One region of the Lentzea rhizosphaerae genome, then DNA from elsewhere that is predicted to be linked to it. Evidence: riboswitches for the same ligand, from Rfam matches in the RefSeq annotation. Region 1 holds a riboswitch; the other holds the start of a gene.

The links. Region 1 has a riboswitch for glycine ahead of gcvT (glycine cleavage system aminomethyltransferase GcvT). Riboswitches for the same ligand answer to the same signal wherever they lie in the genome.
Region 2: another riboswitch for glycine. It lies ahead of gcvH (glycine cleavage system protein GcvH); the one in region 1 lies ahead of gcvT (glycine cleavage system aminomethyltransferase GcvT).

What each region holds. Positions count from the first base shown of each region.
Region 1 covers NZ_JBHRZI010000015.1:84,271-91,266, forward strand. The annotation lists gene ACFOWZ_RS17310 (COG4315 family predicted lipoprotein) at 1-478, shown strand, start outside; gene glyA (serine hydroxymethyltransferase) at 871-2,136, opposite strand; gene gcvT (glycine cleavage system aminomethyltransferase GcvT) at 2,152-3,246, opposite strand; glycine riboswitch at 3,346-3,433, opposite strand; glycine riboswitch at 3,435-3,525, opposite strand; gene ACFOWZ_RS17325 (DUF3817 domain-containing protein) at 3,571-3,873, opposite strand; gene ACFOWZ_RS17330 (hypothetical protein) at 3,888-4,271, opposite strand; gene ACFOWZ_RS17335 (hypothetical protein) at 4,478-4,972, opposite strand; gene ACFOWZ_RS17340 (hypothetical protein) at 5,137-5,316, opposite strand; gene ACFOWZ_RS17345 (CaiB/BaiF CoA transferase family protein) at 5,654-6,778, opposite strand; gene ACFOWZ_RS17350 (acyl-CoA dehydrogenase family protein) at 6,775-6,996, opposite strand, start outside.
Region 2 covers NZ_JBHRZI010000011.1:318,149-325,144, reverse strand. The annotation lists gene ACFOWZ_RS08855 (hypothetical protein) at 1-454, shown strand, start outside; gene ald (alanine dehydrogenase) at 488-1,600, opposite strand; gene ACFOWZ_RS08845 (alpha-L-fucosidase) at 1,705-3,948, opposite strand; glycine riboswitch at 4,087-4,179, shown strand; gene gcvH (glycine cleavage system protein GcvH) at 4,242-4,622, shown strand; gene ACFOWZ_RS08835 (L-serine ammonia-lyase) at 4,652-6,016, shown strand; gene ACFOWZ_RS08830 (hypothetical protein) at 6,003-6,629, opposite strand; gene ACFOWZ_RS08825 (winged helix-turn-helix transcriptional regulator) at 6,626-6,979, opposite strand.

The DNA of each region.
Region 1 (6,996 bases):
ATCCCCACAGCAGCAGGCACCGGAGGCCCAGACCCCGGCCGCGCAGCCTCCCGCAGCGCAGCCGCCGGCCGCAGCTCCGGTCAGTTCGTTGAAGCTGGTAGGCAAGGCCGTCGACAAGATGGGCATGGTCGTCCAGGACGGCGATGGCCGCACGATGTACCGCTTCGACAAGGACACCCCGAAGCCGGAAGGCAAGTCGAACTGCAACAACCAGTGCGCCGTGACGTGGCCGCCACTGCTGTCGGACACGATTCCGCAGGTCGAGGGCATCGACTCGAAGCTCGTCTCGCTGATCACCCGCGCAGACGGCAAGAAGCAGGTCGCGATCGACGGCTGGGCGCTCTACGCCTACTCCCAGGACCCGAAGCCGGGCGCCTGGAAGGGCCAGGGCGTTGGCGGCACCTGGTTCGTGATCCAGCCCGACGGCAAGCGCAACGTCGAGTGCCTCCCGCCCGGCGTGACGGCACCGGCAGCCTGAATCTCCCGTTAGGACGGTCCATCTGAGACACACAACACCCTGACACGGTGAAACCCCGGCCCTGGGGAAGGGGCCGGGGTTCCCGTCGTTTCGCTCAAAGGCAGAAGGGCGCCGCCAAGAGGTGGCGCCCTTCTCTTCAGGGCCGCGCGGAAGGCGAGACGAGCTCAAGTCGAGGCCGAAGGCGAGGCGACGCCGAACCGCATGCCCTGCGCACGTATCCGTCCAACGCAACAGGGAGACGGCCCACGCAACCAGGCGCACCCCGAAAACGCGGCCAGCGCAAGCTAACGCAGGCGTCCCCCCAAAAGGAGGACCCCCTGAGCCCAAACGCTGCTCAGGGGGTCCGACAAGATCAGAAACTCAACAACCCGAACGCTCAGAACGCCAAGGACTCAGAGCGTCGAGTACAACGGATGCTTGGCCGCCAAAACCTCAACCCGCCCCCGCAGCTCCTCCAAAGCAGCCCCAGGCTTCAACGCCTCAGCAATCACATCAGCAACCTCAGCGAAGTCCACCTCGCCAAACCCGCGCGTGGCCAACGCCGGCGTACCAATCCGAAGCCCAGACGTCACCATCGGCGGCCGAGGGTCATTGGGAACAGCGTTGCGGTTGACCGTGATCCCGATCTGGTGCAGCACGTCCTCAGCCTGCTTCCCGTCCAACTCGGACGAGACCAGGTCGACCAGAACCAGGTGCACATCGGTGCCCCCGGTCAGCACCTTCACCCCAGCAGCCGCGACGTCCGCCTGCGACAGACGGTCCGCGAGAATCCGCGCCCCCTCCAGCGTCCGCCGCTGACGGTCCGCGAACTCCGGCGAGGCGGCGTGCTTGAACGCCACCGCCTTGGCCGCGATCACGTGCTCCAGAGGCCCACCCTGCTGGCCCGGGAACACCGCCGAGTTGATCTTCTTGGCGATGTCCGCGTCGTTCGACAGGATCACGCCGCCGCGGGGACCGCCGAGGGTCTTGTGCGTGGTGGTCGTGGTGACGTGCGCGTGCGGCACGGGCGACGGGTGGAGCCCTGCGGCCACCAGGCCGGCGAAGTGGGCCATGTCCACCATCAGGTAGGCCTCGACCGAGTCGGCGATGCGGCGGAACTCGGCGAAGTCCAGCTGGCGCGGGTAGGCGGACCAGCCGGCGACGATCAGCTTCGGGCGGTGCTCGGCAGCGAGGCGCTCGACCTCGGCCATGTCGACGCGGCCGTCCTCGTCGGAGACGTGGTACGGCACGACGTTGTAGAGCTTGCCGGAGAAGTTGATGCGCATGCCGTGGGTCAGGTGGCCGCCGTGCGCGAGGTCCAGGCCCAGGATCGTGTCGCCGGGCTGGAGCAGGGCGAACATCGCGGCCGCGTTGGCCTGCGCGCCCGAGTGCGGCTGGACGTTCGCGAAGCCGGCGCCGAAGAGCGACTTGATGCGCTCGATGGCCAAGCGCTCGACCACGTCGACGTGCTCGCAGCCGCCGTAGTAGCGGCGGCCGGGGTAGCCCTCGGCGTACTTGTTGGTGAGCACGGAACCCTGTGCCTGCAACACCGACACGGGCGTGAAGTTCTCCGAGGCGATCATCTCGAGGGTGCCCTGCTGGCGCGCCAGCTCGGCGGCAACGGCCTCGGCGACCTCGGGGTCGTACTCCGCGAGGGAGGCGTTGAACTGCTCGGACATCTGAGGATCTCCCTATTACTTGGCGCGCTTGTAGAACGGAAGTGCGACGACCTCGACCGGCTGCTTCTTGCCGCGGACGTCCACCAGCAGTTGGGTGCCCGGCTCGGCACTCGCCTTCGTGACGTAGGCCATGGCCACCGAGTAGCCGAGCGTCGGGGAGAGGGCGCCCGAGGTGACCTCGCCGACGACCTCGTCGCCGTTCAGCACCGCGTAACCGTGGCGCGGGGCGCGGCGCTCGGGGGTCTTCAGTCCAACGAGGACCGAGTCCACACCGGACTCCGACACCTTCGTCAGCGCGTCGCGGCCCACGAAGTCGCCCGGCTTGTCGAGCTTCACGACGCGGCCGAGGTTCGCGTGGTACGGCGTGAGGGACGTCGTCAACTCGTTGCCGTACAACGGCATTCCGGCTTCGAGACGCAACGTGTCGCGGCAGCCGAGGCCGCACGGCTTGAGGTCGTGCGCGGCACCGGCCTCGAGCAGCGCGTTCCAGACGGCCGGGGCGTCGGCGGGCGCGAGGAACAGCTCGAAGCCCTCCTCACCCGTGTAGCCGGTGCGGGCCAGGAGCGCGTCCACGCCCGCGACGGACGACGGGTACGAGGCGTAGTACTTGACCGTCGAGAGGTCGGTGTCGGTCAGGCCCGACAGGATCTCGACCGACTTCGGGCCCTGGATCGCGATCAACGCGTACTCCGTCGAGGAGTCCGTCACGACGGTGTCGAAACCGGCGGCGCGCTCCACCAGTGCCTCGGCGACCACGGCCGCGTTGGAGGCGTTCGCGACGACCATGTACTCCTCGTCGCCCAGCCGGTACACGATCAGGTCGTCGATCACGCCGCCGTCGGCCTGGGTGATCATCGTGTAGCGGGCCTTGCCGACGGCCAGCGCGGAGATGTGGCCGACCAGCGCGTAGTCGAGGGCCTCGCCGGCCTGCGGTCCGGTCAGCACGATCTCACCCATGTGCGTGAGGTCGAACAGGCCCGCGGTGGTGCGCACCGCGTGGTGCTCGGCGAGCTCGCTGGAGTAGCGCAGCGGCATCCGCCAGCCCGCGAAGTCGGTGAACATCGCGCCGAGCTGCTCGTGCTCGGCGTTCAGAGGCGTGAGGCGGGACATCAGAACGCTCCTCCAGGGTGCGCCGAAGAGCCGGACCAGGCCGGCTGAGGCAACAGAAGAATGACACGGTCCATCGGAGACTCCTCTTCCAGAGCAGCCTCCCCCTCTGTCATGAGCCTGAGAGCTTCGCCGCGCGGAACGCGACTTGCACCGTGGGCGAGGCCGATGGGCCTGCTTTCCAGAGTTGCCTTCGTCGTGCGGTATCTGTGCCTGAGAGATTCCGGGGAGGAGTTGCTCCTTCGGCGCCCACACTCAAGTGAGCTCTCCCGCGCGACATCGACGGCCGTGTTCAGTTGGTAGCCCCAGACGCTAGCAGGCCAAACGTCACAGCGGCACGCCCTGCGCAGTCTTCTCGACCACCTTGCGCTCCGCCCAGAACGACAGGAACGGCACGGTGCCGGCGAGGAGCACGAGCGCGGTGCCCTTGATCGACCAGCGCAGCTTGAGCGCCAGGTCGACGGAAATCACCAGGTAGATGGCGTAGAGGAAGCCGTGGACGGGGCCGACGACCTTCATGAACCCGCCCATGTCCGCGGCGTACTTGAGCACCATCGCCACGACCAGGAGCAGCAGGAAGACACCGACCACGTAAGCCATGACCCTGAACCGGGTCAACGCACCCTTCATCTGCCCGCCTTCGCTCAACGACCGTCCCGCGCGTTGAGGTCCGCGAGCATGCGGTTGTAGGCCGCGAGCTCCGCGTCTTCTTCGTCGTCGAACTGCTCGACAGGCGCGGGTTTGACGGCGTCAACGGTAGTCACCGGCTCAGGAGCGGCGACAACCGGCTCCGGCGCGGAGAGAGCCTCGTCACTGCGCTGGCGCGACAGGCGGCGGAAGCGCCACACCATGAAGAGGGGGAAGAGGCCGAAGAGCGGCCACTGGAGCACGTAACCCAGGTTCTGGAACGTGCCGCTGGCGGACTCGAAGCGCTGCCACTGCCACCACGCGAGCCCGCAACAGGCGATCAGAGCGACCAGGCAGCCGAGCCCGATCAAGATTCGCTGAGGGGTGAGGAGGCCGCGCACGACCTCCAGCCTACTTGGGTAGGGCTCCCGCCTCCGAGAGCCTGCCCCGTACATCACTTGGGTAGGGCCTCCGCATAAGGAGGCCGACCCGGTTGGGGGTCCGGGGGCTTGCCCCGGCTGGGGTGTGGGGGCTCGGCCCCCACAAAACACGCGGAACGAACTTCGGCGAGCGCTCCCGCGAGCACACCCCTCCCGTTCGTTGCGCCCTACGCCACGCCGTCCCGGCGCTGCCTCTGCAGACGTGCGACGCACCAGGCCGCGGCAGAACCACGGCGAAGGTGCTGGAGAACCGTCATCGGTCCCAGGCGCCTCCCGAGGTCGGCAGGGCTGAGGCCGGCAGCGCGGTAGTCGAGCGCACGCTGGTCCAACGGGCTGATGCCCGCGTCCCACCACTGCTCGGCCTCGCTGACGTCACCAACCAGCTGCCAGTAGCTCGCCGCGGCGGCGAGCAGTGCCTCGGGTGCCTCCGGCGCCCGCTTGCGCATCGCGGCCACGTAGGCCGGATCCGCCGAGTCGACCTTGACCAAGCCACGCGACCCGCTCCGTGCGGCACCCCGCTGCACTGGGATGCCTGGCGCCGAGGGGGGAGCCTCCGCGAGCCACGCGTTCTTGATCCGGTTCACCTCCTGCATCTCTGCGTCATCAGACCGTTCAGCCGCCCACTGCTTCAACAGCTCGTGGACCCCGGAGTCCTCGACCATCCATGCCTCCTCGTCGGTCGGGGATCGGCCATTGCAGCGGAAGGTATTCGGTAGGTCTGACAATCGCCAGACCCTGAATCCCCAGAACACCCGTTACCAGTGCGTGATTGGCCTCATTCCACCCATCCGGCTCAGTCCGAACGGCCGAGGATCACCGAGAGTCACTAGGCGACGGGGGTTGCCGTCCCGAAGAGGCTCCTGACGAAGGTGATGATCGACTCCGCGCCCTGTCGCAGCCACCCGAGGACCTGCTGAACCGCGGCAGCGGACTGCTCGGGCTGGGTGATCAGGAGGAACAGCACCAGCGCGACGCCCGCCAGCACTAGCACCTTCTTGAGGTTCACAGGTACCTCTCCGTCCATGTCGTTCACAGGGTGAGCGGCGGACCGCCCGTGTCACCCGTCATGGTCCCTCATTCACCCATGCGATGAACAACGACCACGCCCAACTGTTCCCGGGATCCACCAGCGGCACACGCCTACATGACGGGGAATGTCACCCGAATGGCGGCTAAAGAGCTCTCTGTCCAGCGCCGATGTCCTGGGCACGAGGTGAACACGGACACCCTCGCATCCCACAGCTTGGACCAGACACTGTTGTACCGGGTCTCACCCGTATGCCGAACCGCCGGCATCACGCTCTGTCACGTCGTCGTGTCGCAATTAATGCGCACCCGAGCATTCAGCCAATTACTCCTGACCGCCGCAGTTCCATAATTTGGGCATCCGCCACACCCATGTCGGCAAGCACTTCCCCGGTGTGCACCCCGGTCGAAACCGGAGGCGTCGGAACCGACGTCGGCGTCCGGTCGAAGCGCGGAGCCGGCGCGGGGTGCAGCGCCCCCTCGACGTCCACGAACGTGGCACGCGTTGCGTTGTACGGGTGACGCGCCGCCTCCTCGGGCGTGAGCACCGGAGCCAGGCACGCGTCCGTCTCCCGCGCCAGGTCGGCCCACTCGTCACGAGAGCGCGTCTTCACCGCCGCCGCGATGCGTTCCCGCAGCTCAGGCCAGTTCGCCGGGTCGTTGCGCGACGGCGCGTCCTCCAAGCCCAGCACGCGCACCAGGTCGGCGTAGAACTTCTCCTCCAGCGCGCCCACGGCCACGAACTGCCCATCCGCGGCCTCGTAGACGTCGTAGAACGGCACGCCGCCGTCGAGCATGTTCTCGCCGCGCGCACCGGACCACATGCCCGCGTTCTTCATCCCGTGCAGGAACGTCGTCAGCAACGCCGCCCCGTCGACCATGGCCGCGTCCACGACCTGCCCACGCCCGGAGCGCTCCCTTTCATACAGTGCGGCCAGCACGCCGAGGGCCAGCAGCAGCCCTCCCCCGCCGAAGTCGCCGAGCAGGTTGATCGGGAACGAGGGCGGCCCACCGGCCCGTCCCAAAGGCTCCAGCGCACCCGCGACGGCGATGTAGTTGATGTCGTGCCCGGCCCGGTCGGCGAGCGGACCGTCCTGGCCCCAGCCGGTCATGCGTCCATATACAAGGCGCGGGTTGCGGGCGAGGCACTGCGCGGGCCCGATGCCCAGCCGTTCGGTCACTCCTGGCCGGAAGCCCTCCACCAGCACGTCCGAGCGTTCGACCAGGCCCAGCACCAGTTCGGCGCCCTCCGGCCTGCGGGTGTCGATCGCGATCGAGCGCCGGTTGCGGCCCAGGAAGTCGCCGGGGACCGTCGTCCGGCTCCCCGGCTTGTGCACCTGGATCACGTCCGCGCCGAGGTCCGCGAGCACCATGCAGCCGAACGGCGCGGGCGCGAGGCCCGCGAGCTCGATGACGCGAAGTCCTGCCAGCGGCCCGCTCACAGGGACCTCGCGATGATTTCCTTCATGATCTCGTTCGTGCCGCCGAAGATCCGCTGCACGCGGGCGTCGGACCAGGCACGTGCGATCGGGTACTCGTTCATGTAGCCGTAGCCGCCGAAGAGCTGCACGCATTCGTCGACGACCTTGCCCAGCCGGTCACTGGCCCACCACTTCGCCATCGCCGCGGTCGGCACGTCGAGCTCACCCCGCAGGTGCTT
Region 2 (6,996 bases), on a different contig from region 1:
GGCGACGGACGAAGTCCCGGAACTGTCGGGCAACGCACCGACGGTGACCATCGAGCCGGTCGGCACCGACATCACCTTCACCGTCCTGCTGCCCACGGGGGACGGCGCCGAGGTGGACACGGTCGACATCACCGAGTGGAGCGACGACGACACGATGTTCGTGACGGTCACTGCGCGGTACAACCACGCTGTCACCCGCGTCAGCGTGGTGCTCTGCATCGCGGTCGCGCTGGCCGTGGCGGACCTCGGTGGCGGTGAGTACCTCGACGAGGAACGGGCGTTCGTCACGCCGCCGATGTACGACCCGCACGAGGTGATCGCGAAGACCAGACTCGCGCCGAGCGACCTGACCTTCGTCGACCGATGCGCGCGGTACCTCGGGCAGTTCAGAAAGCCGGAAGACTGGCCGAGGGTCGTCACGCTGGCCGAAGAGGCGAAACCCCCGCAGCGTTGATCGCGTGCGGGGGCTCCATCATTCAGTTGGCTCTCAGATCACGGACTCCAGCGGCGTGTGCACGAGGCCGGTCGCCTCGGCCACCGGGCCGTTGGTCAGCTTGCCGGCGTGGGCGTTGAGGCCCAGGGCGAGCGAACGGTCGTCCTTCAGCGCCTTCTCCCAGCCCTTGTCGGCCAGGGAAACCGCGTACGGCAGCGTCACGTTGGTCAGCGCGTAGGTCGAGGTGCGCGGCACGGCGCCCGGCATGTTCGCCACGCAGTAGAAGACCGAGTTGTGGATCTCGTAGGTCGGCTCGGCGTGCGTGGTGGGACGCGAGTCCTCGAAGCAGCCGCCCTGGTCGATCGCGATGTCGACGAGCACCGAGCCCGGCTTCATGTCGGCGACCAGCGCGTTCGAGACGAGCTTCGGGGCGGCGGCGCCCGGCACCAGCACGGCGCCGATGACCAGGTCGGCCTCGCGGACGGCCTGCTCGATCGCGAAGGAGTTGGAGGCCAAAGTCCTCAACCGGCCCTGGAACTGGGCGTCGATGGAGCGCAGGCGGTCGACGTTGGTGTCGAGGATCTGCACGTCCGCGCCCATGCCGACGGCGATGGTGGCGGCGTTCAGGCCGGCGACACCGCCGCCGATCACGACCACGCGGGCCGGGGCGACACCGGGGACGCCGCCGGGCAGCACGCCGCGGCCGCCGGAGGGCTTCATCAGGGAGAACGCGCCGACCTGCGGGGCCAGGCGGCCCGCGACCTCGGACATCGGGGCGAGCAGCGGCAGGGAGCGGTTCGGCAGCTGCACGGTCTCGTAGGCGATGGCCGTGGTGCCGGACGCGAGCAGCGCCTCGGTCAGCGGCTTGTCGGCGGCGAGGTGCAGGTACGTGAAGAGGGTCTGGCCCGCGCGGAGACGGGGGTACTCCTCGGCGATCGGCTCCTTGACCTTGAGGACCATGTCGCCCTCGGCCCAGACGTCGTCGGCGGAAGCGAGGATCTTGGCGCCCGCGGCGAGGTACTCCTCGTCGGTGATGGCGGAACCCAGACCGGCACCCTGCTCGACGAACACGTCGTGGCCGCGGCTGGTCAGCTCGTGAGCGCCCGCCGGGGTGAGGGCGACGCGGTACTCGTGGTTCTTGATCTCGCGGGGAACTGCGATCCGCACGGTGACTCCTCCGATCGGGCTGGCCTCTGTCTCACAATGTGAGGCAGCCGGAAGGTCATGTCACCGTGCGGATCGCACTATCCGGGCACTGTCCGGTTGTTCTCCTAGGACAAAGCGACCTTGAACACCCATGCGTGCTGGCCGACGCCCGCAGGCACGTCGACCACCAGTTTTCCACCCGATCGGGTCCACTTCAGGGGCTTGTCGTGCCCCAGCAGCGTGATGCGGTCACCATCGCGCACCGGCACCGGTGCGTCGACCACGAGCTGTGACCCCGGCCGGTCCAGCGAGGTGATGTAGAACGCCTCGTTCGGCTTCACGGTGAACCGCAGCGAACCCAGCTGGGCCATCCGCGACCAGTACGTCGTGCCGTAGATCGACTCGCCGTTCGTCCGCAGCCACGCCCCGGTCTCGCGCAGGCGCTGCTGCATGATCTCCGGGATCGAGCCGTCCGCCCGCGGGCCGATGTCCAGCAGGAAGTTGCCGTTCTTGGACGTCGTGTCGACCAGCGTGTCGATCACCTCGTCCGCGGTCATGTACATCGAGTCCGGCGTCGCCCGGTTCCACCCGTACGAGCGCGGGTCGAGACCGCGGGAGGCCTCCCACTTCTTCACCACGGTGTTCGGGTACGTCGCGTACTCCGGCGTCGTGTAGTCGTGGGTCGGGATGCCGCACCGGTCGTCGACCGTCACGTCCTTGGGCACGGCCCGGTTCTTGGCCTTGTTGAAGTAGTCCGCCAGCACCCGCCGCGAGTCGTTCGCGCCGCCGATGTCACACCAGATGACGTCCGGGTCGTACCCGTCGACCAGCTCGGTCATCTGCGGCGCCTGGTAGTCCTTCACGAAATCCCTCCCGGCCTGGTAGCCGGTGTAGGGCTCAGGCGCGCCGGAGTAGGGATTGCGCGGCCCGTGGCCACTCCACGGGTTGTCCGGGTTGAACCACTCAGGCATCGAGAAGTAGAGGCCGTTCTTCAGTCCAGGCGTGTACTTCCGCGACGCGTCGAACAGCTCCTTCACCAGGTCGCGGCGTGGCCCGAGATCGACGGAGTCGCGGCCGGACACCTTCGAGTCCCACAGCGCGAAGCCCTCGTGGTGCTTCGAGGTCAGCACGTAGTACTTCGCGCCCGCCTCCTCGAACAACCTCACCCACTCGCGCGGATCGAACTTCGACGCGGTGAACTGCGGGATGAACTGGTCGTAGGCGAAGTCCTTCCCGTACGTCGCCGCGTGGTAGGCGTTCACGGCGTTGGACGGGTTCTGCATCCACTGCCAGTACCACTCCGCGTACTGCTCGCCCGGCGGCGACCACGCGGGCACCGAGTACAGCCCCCAGTGGATGAAGATCCCGAACTTCGCGTCGTCGAACCAGTACGGCGACTCGTGGGTGCCGAGCGACGCGTCGGTCGCCTGGTAGTCCGCCACTCCCAGCGTGAACCTGGCCTTCTGCGAGGCCGACACACGTCCGGACGACGCGATGACCTTCCCGTCGAACGTGCCGGTCCGGTAGGCGTGGATTCCGATCCGCACCCGCGCCTCCTCACCGGGCGCGAGCCGACGAACCAGCGCCGGTTGGAGCGTCACGACACCGAGGCCCTCCGCCCGCACCGAGACGTTCGAGACCCACCGGTCGCCGAGGTTCACGACGGTGGCCTCGATCGTCTGACCACCCACCCGCGGCAGCTTGGTCGTGCTGCGCGCGCCGCGGACCGCGAGCACCTCGCCCTTGCCTGCGGGCTGCAACGACAGCGCGAAGACGTGCAGCGAGGACTTGCCCTCGACCGCCGGGTTCGTCACCGGCAGCGTGACGGCGACCGCGTCCTTCTGAGGATCCGCCCACACCTGGGCGGTCCCGATCGACACCGGGTGCTGGTCGGTCCCGCCGGGCGAGTACCGGAACGGCGCGGAGATCGGACCACTGCCGGAGTACCAGTCAGGTCCGCTGAGAGCACCGGTCGTGGACGATCCGTCCGCGTAGTGCACCGTGGCGGTCCCGCCGGCCGCCCCGTACGAGGACGCCACGAGGAAGTGCGCGGTGAGATAACGGCCCTTCGGAAGCTCGATCCGCTGGCCCGTCGCGACCACGTTGTTGTTCTTGGTCTGTGAATTTCCCGGGAACAGGTACGGCACACCATCGGCCGTGACCTGGCCGGACGGCAGACCCTCCGCGGGGAACGCGTAGCCGGAGCCGTCGAAGTTCCCGGTCCGGTCCGACGCGGTGTCGATGCCGTCGTTGTCGAAGAGGTGGCCGATGGGGACGGTGAGGGGAGCTGGGGCGTCTGCGGCCGACGCAGCCGGGACGGGAGTCAGCACCAGTGAGGCGAGCAGGGTGAGGACGAACGGTTTCCTCATGAGACCTCCGATGTCTGCCTCACCTCACCCTGGCAGCGCTCGTCCCGATGTCAACCATCTCGCGTTGACACTTGGCGGTGGCCGCACATAGCGTTCGCGCCGAGAACTGAAGACCGGCCGCGGTGCCCGTGAGGCACCAGAACCCGAGTGGGAGAGACCTCGACGAACTGGTCGGGGCGCCGAAGGGGCAAGCTCCCGCACACTCTCAGGCAGCAAGACCGCTCGGGGTAGGCAACTCTGCACGGCGGAGGGGGCGTTAGTTGTCCTGACCCGTCACAGCCAGAGGAGTCGCCGTGGAGTTCCCCGAGAACCTGCTCTACACCCACGAACACGAGTGGGTCGACTGGACGCCGGGTACCCAGGACCCGTTGACCTGCGGGATCACCGAGTACGCCGCAGACGCCCTCGGTGACATCGTCTTCGTTCAGCTCCCCGAGGTCGGCGCGAAGGTCGTCTCCAACGAGGTGTGCGGCGAGCTCGAGTCCACCAAGTCGGTCAGCGACCTGTTCTCGCCCGTCACCGGTGAGGTGATCGAGGTCAACAGCGCTGTCGTGGACGACCCGGCGGTCATCAACAACGAGCCGTACGGTGCCGGCTGGCTGTTCAAGGTGCGCGTCGAGTCGGCGGAGAACCTGCTCACGGCGGCGAAGTACGCCGAGCTCACCAAAGACTGACAGCGGACCCCACCACGAAGGACTGATCAGTGGCGATCAGCGTTTTCGACCTCTTCTCCGTCGGCATCGGACCGTCCAGCTCCCACACCGTCGGCCCTATGCGCGCGGCCGCGATGTTCGTCGAGAAGCTCGGCTCGCGGGTGTCCGAAGTGGACCGCGTGCACGTCGAGCTCTTCGGCTCCCTCGGTGCGACCGGGCACGGGCACGGCAGCCCCAAGGCCGTGTTCCTCGGTCTCGAAGGCAACCTCCCGGAAGAAGTCGACCCCACGGTCGCGGCCACCCGCGTCGAGGAGATCGTCGCGGGCGGACGGCTCCGGCTCGGCGGCGCGCACGAGATCGGCTTCGTGCACGACCGCGATCTCGTCATGCACCGCCGCAAGTCGCTTCCGTTGCACCCCAACGGGATGAGTTTCGAGGCGTACAAGGGCGACGAGTCGGTCGAGCACGCCGTCTACTACTCGATCGGCGGCGGCTTCGTCGTCGACGAGAACGCTTCGGGCACGGACCGGATCAAGCCGGACACGACACCGTTGCCGCACCCGTTCCTGACCGGCGACGAACTGCTCGCGCGCTGCCGCGAAACCGGCCTGTCGATCAGCGAGATCATGATGGCCAACGAGCTGTCGTGGCGGAGCGAGGACGAGGTCCGGCAAGGACTTCTGCACATCTGGCACGTCATGCAGGAGTGCGTGGAACGCGGCTGCACCGAACAGGGCGTCCTGCCCGGCGGTCTCAAGGTCCGCCGCCGCGCCGCCGAGATGCGCAAGCGGCTGGAGGGCGAGCACTTCGTCACCGACCCGCTGCGCGTCATGGACTGGGTGACGCTCTTCGCGTTGGCGGTCAACGAGGAGAACGCGGCGGGCGGCCGAGTCGTCACCGCACCGACGAACGGCGCGGCCGGCATCGTGCCCGCGGTTCTGCACTACTACACGAAGTTCGTGCCGGGAGCCAACGACGACGGTGTCGTCCGGTTCCTGCTCACCGCGGGCGCGATCGGCGTGCTGTTCAAGGAGAACGCGTCGATCTCCGGCGCCGAGGTCGGCTGTCAGGGCGAGGTCGGCTCTGCGTGCTCGATGGCCGCCGGTGGCCTGGCCGAGGTCCTCGGCGGCACGCCGGAACAGGTCGAGAACGCGGCCGAGATCGCCATGGAGCACAACCTCGGCCTGACCTGCGACCCGATCGGCGGCCTGGTGCAGATCCCGTGCATCGAACGCAACGCCGTCGCGTCCATCAAGGCCATCACGGCGGTGCGCATGGCGTTGCGCGGCGACGGCTCGCACTTCGTCTCGCTGGACAAGGTCATCAAGACCATGCGCGACACCGGCAAGGACATGTCGGTGAAGTACAAGGAGACCGCACGCGGCGGCCTCGCCGTGAACGTCATCGAGTGCTGAACTCGGCCACCTGGTCGATCTGCTCCAGCGCCCTCTGCGCGACCTCGCTGTCCATTGCGGACAGACGGTCGCGCAGGGCGGCGGTGAGCAGCCACTCCTCGATCTGCTCGCCCGCCGAGGGGTTCTTCCAGAACAGCCAGGCGCCGTAGGTGCTGCTGTCGCTGACCAGGAAGTCCCGCGACCAGTAGGCGGCGAGATGCGCGAAGGCCCCGTCGGGAAGGCTTTCGACCAGACGCAGCCACGGGGTCATGTCCTGGTCCAGCTGGGCTGCAGCCTGGATCAGGTCGTTCAACGCCGGCCAGCGCTGCTCGTCCCCGGCCGCGCGCACGACGACGTCGGTGATCATGGACCGCAGCGCGATGCGCTCGTGTTCAGGCCAACTGGTGAAGCGCGCCTGCTCCAGTCCCGTGGTGTACATGGAGTCCGGCTCGTTCTCCAGGACCCCGACCACCCGGTGCGCGAGCCGCCGCCACGCGAGCTCGTACTCGTCGCGGTCGAAGTGATCCGTGGACTCCCGGGCGAACTGCTTCACGATGTCGTACGGGACCAGCGCGGGATCGCCGTCGAGGACGTCCAGCTCGGCCTGGGTCCAGCAGTACAGGCAGCCCTTCACCGGGCGTCGTACGCCTGCTGCGCCGCGAGCACCTCGGGCATCCGCGTCTCCAGGAGGTGGATCAGCGACAGCAGCCGTTCCGCCGTCTCGCGCCCGAGCGGCGTGAGGCTGTAGTCGACGCGCGGAGGGTTCGTCTGCTGCGCCTCGCGGTGGACGAGCCCGTCGCGCTCCAGCGCGTGCAACGTCTGGGACAGCATCTTCTCGCTGACCCCGTCGACGCGGCGGCGCAGCTCGTTGAACCGCAGCGGACCGTCCACGAGCGCGCCCATCGTCAGGCTGCCCCACCTGCCGGTGACGTGCTCCAGCGTCGGGCGCGACGGGCACGCCTTGGCGAACACGTTGAAGTCCATACCAGCATACTAACTGA